DNA from 2 places in the Limosilactobacillus avium genome. Region 1 is predicted to be linked to the other one. Evidence: predicted binding sites of a transcription regulator. Region 1 holds the regulator's gene; the other holds the start of a gene.
The links. The regulator LexA, encoded in region 1, represses DNA repair genes until DNA is damaged. The targets are predictions, from matches to a motif close to CNAACANNTGTTNG.
Positions count from the first base shown of each region.

Region 2: a site for LexA is predicted at 1,492-1,505, ahead of QOS01_RS09790 (Y-family DNA polymerase). Genes of this name have one in related genera too.

Region 1 covers NZ_CANCWN010000001.1:20,846-24,261, reverse strand. The annotation lists gene QOS01_RS00130 (tRNA1(Val) (adenine(37)-N6)-methyltransferase) at 1-185, opposite strand, end outside; gene QOS01_RS00125 (lysophospholipid acyltransferase family protein) at 277-915, shown strand; gene QOS01_RS00120 (YneF family protein) at 991-1,215, opposite strand; gene QOS01_RS00115 (DUF896 domain-containing protein) at 1,290-1,541, opposite strand; gene lexA (transcriptional repressor LexA) at 1,678-2,304, shown strand; gene QOS01_RS00105 (hydroxymethylglutaryl-CoA synthase) at 2,363-3,416, opposite strand, start outside.
Region 2 covers NZ_CANCWN010000047.1:1,926-5,341, forward strand. The annotation lists gene QOS01_RS09790 (Y-family DNA polymerase) at 1-1,437, opposite strand, end outside; gene trpS (tryptophan--tRNA ligase) at 1,732-2,754, shown strand; gene QOS01_RS09800 (Ppx/GppA family phosphatase) at 2,932-3,416, shown strand, end outside.

The sequences.
Region 1 (3,416 bases):
CCGTTACCGGCACACAAATCGACCGTTTTCAGGCGGTGACGGTGGTTGGGACGGACAAAGTCGGCCAGCAAAACCGCATCGAGGGAAAAGGCAAAGCAGGACGGACTCTGAATAATTTTGACGTCCTGGCTATATAACTGGTCGATTCGCTCGTCGCCACGTAAGAATTTCGTTGGTTCATTCATCGCTATTTCCCCTTTTGTCCTTGCAAGTTGATCTTTTTTTAGTCATACTTTAGCTTTGAAGTATCATTTAACATAGATTGGAAGAATAAAAATGCTTTACACATTCTTAGTAAAAATCGTCAATCCATTTTTGACATTGATTAACGGGCGCGCCCGTATCTACAATCGGGAAAACCTCCCCGACGGTAACTACATTATTGTAGCACCCCACCGGACATGGATGGACCCCGTTTTATTAGCCCTTGCCGTTTGGCCAAAGAAATTTAGCTTTATGGCTAAAAAGGAGTTATTTAAGAATCCAATCGCGGGCTGGTTTTTAAGGGCCCTTAATGCCTACCCAGTAGATAGAAAGCACCCGGGCCCATCCGCCATTAAAACACCGGTGAAGTTCCTGCGTAACGGTGATCTTTCCACAATTATTTTTCCCAGTGGTTCCCGTTACTCAGCCAAGCTCAAGGGTGGCGCAACCCTGATTGCTAAATTAGCGAACGTGCCCCTCGTTCCGGCAGTCTACCAGGGGCCCCTTAAGTTTGGGCAACTCTTCACTCGCAAGCCACGTAAGATTGCTTTTGGCAAGCCGATTTACGTTGACCGGAAGAAAAAGCTAAATGAAGAGTACGAGGCAGAATTGGAAAACGAGATGCAGACGGCCTTTGATGACCTCGACAAGCAGATTGACCCCAGCTTCGTTTACGTCATGCCCCCAAAGCCTAAAGACGATGATTTTTAATTAAAAATATAGGACTTCAATGTTTGGTAAACCAGGCATTGAAGTCCTATTCTTTTATATAAGTCACCCGGCCAATTACTTATTAGCCTTACGTGCTTGTGCCTTCATCGTTTGCATCATTTGATGTAACTTCCGGCTGGATGGCTTCTGCCCCATCTGGAGCATCATTGTCCGCAACATTTCCTCAGAAATTGGGGGATTATTACGAAGGTAGTTTTCCATGTACTTACGAGCACCGAAGAAGCCGATTAATAAACCAACCAGCAGCGCCAGAATGACAAATAAAATCGTCATACCCAAGATTGCTTCCTCCTTTGTTAAGTTACCTTTTCATCTTACACGAATGTTTAACACTTGAAAAGTAGCAAATTAAATTAATCGTCACGGAGACCTTTCTTCCGCTGGATTTCCTTCACCTTTTCAGGTGTGACTTCCTTTCCTTCATTGTTGTAGATCCGCATCATCTCAATGTTGCTCCGCATGGTCTCACGGAAGTTCTTGATGTATTCACGGCGCAGGCGTTCACGTTCCCGGGTTTCGGCCTCAGTAAGGCCCTCCTTCTTATTTTTGTGGGCAAGCTCATTGATCCGCTTTAAAAGCTTTTCCTGTTCCTTTGATTCTGTCATTAAGCTGACCTCCAGTTCTTTAATTCACAATATCATTTTAAATTAATCACTTTTTTTGTCAATTGCGAACGTACGTTTGAAATTCCGGTAAGGCTATGATATCCTTAAGATAATAATAAATTAATGAGGTGCTATCATGGCAAAACCGGCAAAAAATAAACAAATGGCTGTTCTAAGTTTTATTCACAAGCAGGTCACTGACCACGGCTACCCGCCAACCGTTCGTGAAATCTGTAGTGCGGTCGGCCTTTCATCAACTTCAACCGTCCACGGTCATATTAACCGTCTAATTGAAGGGGGCTTTTTGGAAAAGGACCCTGCTAAGCCACGGGCACTGGAAATCACGCCAAAAGGGCTGGACCTCTTGGGGGTAAAGCCACGCCAGACAAAAATTCCCCTGTTAGGGGTGGTTACGGCGGGGCAACCAATTCTTGCCGTAGAAGACGCCACGGACTTTTTCCCCATTCCACCTTCTATCCAGGACAACAACGACTTGTTCATGTTAACGATTCGGGGAACCAGTATGATCAAGGCCGGCATTTTAAACGGTGACCAAGTAATCGTCCGTAAACAGTCCACCGCCAAGAACGGTGACATTGTCATCGCAATGAACGATGATAATGAGGCCACCTGCAAGCGATTCTTTAAGGAAAAGAATCGTTTCCGTCTCCAACCCGAAAATGATACCATGGACCCGATTTTTCTCAAGAACGTTAAGATCCTGGGAAAGGTTGTCGGTCTCTTCCGCGACAATATTTTTTAACTACTTAGCTAACAAAGGCGTCAGGACTCGAAGATACGAGTGCTGGCGCCCCTTTTTATTATTGTTGTTTGTAAATCCGCTGATGATTTTGCTGCCCCGCGAGAACAAAGGGGGCATGGTCATTGCCGAGGTCAAATTCCACATCCTGCTCATCCATCCCCAGCTGGTGGTTAAACATGTCCTCATATTCCGCAATTGAGACCTGGTGGCGCTTTTGAAGCATTGCTTGGACATCATTAGTATAGTCCAAGAAGTGCGGCTGAACGATTCCCGTGTAAAACTCACCTTCGGCACCGGAACCGTAACTAAACATGCCCAACCGGTCACCAGCCTTGACCTGCCCATTTTGCAGGAACGAAAGGAGGGCGAGGTAGAGTGAACCGGTGTATAGGTTGCCGACCTGGCGGCAGTACAATTGACTGGCGGTAAGCGCCGTGCGCAACCGAGTTGCCACTGGATCCTGCCGGTCACCCAGGACCCCTTCCAGGGCCTTCTTACCCATCTTAGTGAATGGCAGGTGGAAAAGCAGGCCCGCAAAATCAGCGAGCTGGTGGCCAGTCATCATTTGATAACGGGTAAATACCTGTTTGAAGAAGTCAACGTAAACGTTGGTTGAGTATTTACCATCCACCATTGCCTCAGTGGCATAGAGGGGACGCCAGAAGTCCATCACGTCTTTTGTCAGGTTCACGCTTGTCGGTTCAATTGCCAAAATGTGGGGGTTGGCACTAATCAGCATGGAAACGGCACCTGCCCCCTGGGTAACCTCGCCCGCCGTTTGCAAACCGTAGCGGGCGATATCGGCGGCAATGATTAGCACCGTCTCTTGGGGATGTAATGCTACCAGGCCGCGGGCAAATTGAATTCCCGCCGTTCCCGCGTAACAGGCTTCCTTTAGTTCAACTGCGCGGACATAGTCGTTGAGGCCCAGTAATTCTTTGATATTAATCGCACTTGCCTTAGAGTTGTCAACACCCGACTCAGTGGCGACGATGATTGTCGATAGGTGATCAATAACCTGCTTAGTCATAAGCTTCTGAGCAGCGGCGGCCCCCAGCGTAACGATGTCTTGGGTGGGTGGAACAACGGCCTGCTGGTCTTGGCCAATTCCA
Region 2 (3,416 bases), on a different contig from region 1:
CGAATTCTTCCCAAAGCGGTCCTGCAGTTTGAGGACCATCTTTTGTATCCGTTGGTCCTGTTGACGCTGGCGACGTTCCTGGTTCTCTTTTTGCAGGTGCTGGTTGGTGTTGGTAAACAGGTCCAGCTGCTCCGTATGGGTCATCTGGTCCGCGACCGCCTGCTTCACTAGGTGGTTAGCGGTGACAGTAACCCGGCGGACGAAGAGGTCGGAATTGACCTTCTGCTGAAATACCTCCAGGAAGTGATCCGTTAGCTCCCGTGGTGATGCTGTTGGGAGCTTAGTTGTAAAACTACCGTGATCAGGGTGGGGAACCTCTCGACCATAAAAGTCAGTCGTCGTCGGCCCGTGGTAACCATGACCCTGGTGGAGGCTTTGGACATCGTAGTTGACCGTCAGCGAAAACTGGTCCGCAACCAGGTCCCGTTTAACCATCTGGAGGCTCAGCATGTCGACCATCTCCCGGACCACCAGGCGGGCCTCACTGTACTTATACGGCTTAGGCAGGACAATGCTGGAATAGATTCCGTGGTTGCTCGACCGGTAGTTCTTAATGTCTTCCATGGTGGCCGATTCGTATCCCCAGGCGTGGTCAATGATCAGCTCGGCGTTCTTGCCGAATTCACGGTAGAGGACCTCCTCGTTTAAGGGGTCGGACAACTTACCCAAGGAACAGCGGGCAATGTCACCCATGGTGTTTAGTCCCAGCTTTTGGAGGCGCTTGGCGTAACCGCGACCAATCCGCCAGAAGTCGGTCAACGGTTCGTGGGCCCATAGGTAGCGGCGGTATTCCTGTTCATTCATTTGGGCAATCCGGACGCCATCCTCATCCGCCGGAATCCGCTTGGCAACGATGTCCATCGCCACTTTTGCAAGGTAGAGGTTCGTCCCAATCCCCGCCGTGGCGGTAATCTTCGTCTCCAACTGAATCGTCTGGATCATCTCCTTGGCCAGGGCATGCGCCGAAACGTGGTGCTCGGCCAGGTAATCGGTGACGTCCATTAAGACCTCATCGATAGAGTAGGGGTGGATTTTCTCCGGTGGGAGGTAACGGAGGTAAATTTCGTAAATCTCCGCACTCTTCTTTAGGTAGAAGGACATTCGTGGTGGAACAATCTTGAAGCCAATCCGCAAACGGGGGTTGCGCAAAAGCTGCGGCCGGTAAACGGAGCTATACTTGGTTAGCCGGTGGTGGGGCGCCTTTTGCGCTCGTTCCCGGTTCAACTTTCCCACAATTTGCTCGACTTCGAAGAGGCGGGGCCGGCCTGGTACCCCAAACTGTTTAAGGGCCGGGGAGACGGCTAGGCAGATGGTCTTACTCGTCCGGGACTCATCGGCGACCACGAGGTTAGTGGTCAGCGGGTTGAGGTGGTGAGCGGCACACTCCGCCGAAGCATAGAAGGATTTGAGGTCAATTGCCAAGTAGGTGCGGGCCACGGTTAGCCCTCCTTTCGTTAGATTCTTGTTCCATTATACGGGGACTTTTCATCCGGAACAAGCGTTTGCCTTGCCCGCTTGCCTTTTGGAGCGAAAATGGTTAGAATATAGACATTGAGTAGCACGAGTTTAGCGAGGGACGGCTGGTGAAAAGGTCCCCAGGGTGCGAACTGGATTTTAACATGATTATCAATAAAGAGCGGCAAGTTATTTGCAATGTAGGTGGCACCGCGCGCAAGCGTCCTATTAGTCAATCGGCTAATGGGGCGCTTTTAATATAAGGAGGAATTAATGATGGCAGAAAAGAAACACGTAATTTTAACTGGTGACCGGCCAACGGGTAAGCTACACATTGGTCACTACGTTGGTTCATTGAAGAACCGGGTAGCACTGCAAAACACGGGGAAGTACGACACCTTCATCATGATCGCTGACCAACAGGCCCTGACTGACAACGCCCGGGACCCCGAAAAGATCCGGCGCTCCCTGCACGAAGTGGCCTTGGACTACCTGGCGGTGGGGATTGACCCAAAGAAGTCAACCATCCTCGTCCAGTCTCAGGTACCAGCCCTGAGCGAACTGACCATGCACTATCTGAACCTGGTCACCGTCTCCCGTCTGAAGCGGAACCCAACTGTCAAGACGGAAATTAAGCAGAAGAAGTTTGGCCAGAGTGTTCCGGCTGGCTTCTTGATCTACCCCGTGAGCCAGGCTGCGGACATCACGGCATTCAAGGCCGATACCGTGCCAGTTGGTGACGACCAAGAACCGATGCTGGAACAAACCCGGGAAATCGTTCGGACCTTTAACCGGATCTACAAGAAGGACATCCTGGTTGAACCGGAAGGGGTCTTCCCACCAAAGGGTGAGGGCCGGATCCCTGGCCTTGACGGCAATGCCAAGATGAGCAAGTCCCTCGGCAATTGCATCTACCTCTCCGACGACGCTGACACCATCCAAAAGAAGGTCATGTCGATGTACACCGACCCAACCCACATCAAGGTTTCCGACCCTGGGCACGTCGAAGGTAATACTGTCTTCACCTACCTCGACATCTTCGACCCGGACAAGGACCAAGTGGCTAAGTTGAAGGAACAGTACCAGGCAGGGGGCCTCGGTGACGTTAAGATCAAGCGCTACTTAAACGATGTCCTGCAGGCGGAGCTGAAGCCAATCCGGGAACGGCGTGAAAAGTATGCCGCCAACATGGACTACGTTGACCAGGTCCTGAAGGAAGGGTCCGCCCACGCCAATGAGGTTGCCAACCAGACCCTGAAGGAAGTTCGGGACGCCATCGGTATTAACTACTTCGGTTAAAATATAATTGAAAATTGGGAACGCCCTTCGTATTCGTTAATTTGAGTACGGGGGCTTTTCTCTTGCAAAAAAAGTTGCGAAACACCAGTAACAATTAGTGTTTCACGGAACGGAACATGGTAACATAAAAGAGATCGATTCTTTTAAATTATATTTAATGTAGCGGAGGTGAAAATAGTGGAAAACCTCGCAATTGTTGACCTCGGCTCTAACTCGGCACGGATGGCAATTACAGAAGTTGCACCGGATGGCCGTTTTCGTGAAATTAAGCGGGTAAAGGAAAATACCCGTCTTTCTGAAGGAATGGGGCGCGAAAAGGTGCTCCAAGAAGCAGCGATGACGCGGACAATTGAAGCTCTGAAGCGTTTTAAGCAGCTCTATGAAGGAATTCCCAACGTCAAGGTCCGGGCAATCACCACGGCAGCTGTTCGTCAGGCCCGGAATCGTCAGGAATTCTTGAACCGGGTGCAAAAGGAAGTTGGCATTCAGCTTCAGGTTTTGTCGGGTAAAAAAGAGGCGTATTACGACTACTTGGGGGTCATTCGGACCCTTAAGCTTAACCACTGTTTGATTTTAGATGTTGGTGGGGCAAGCTGTGAACTGGTGTTAGTTCAACAGCGCCGCGCCCGGGACTTGATCTCGATTCCGTTTGGTGCGGTCAA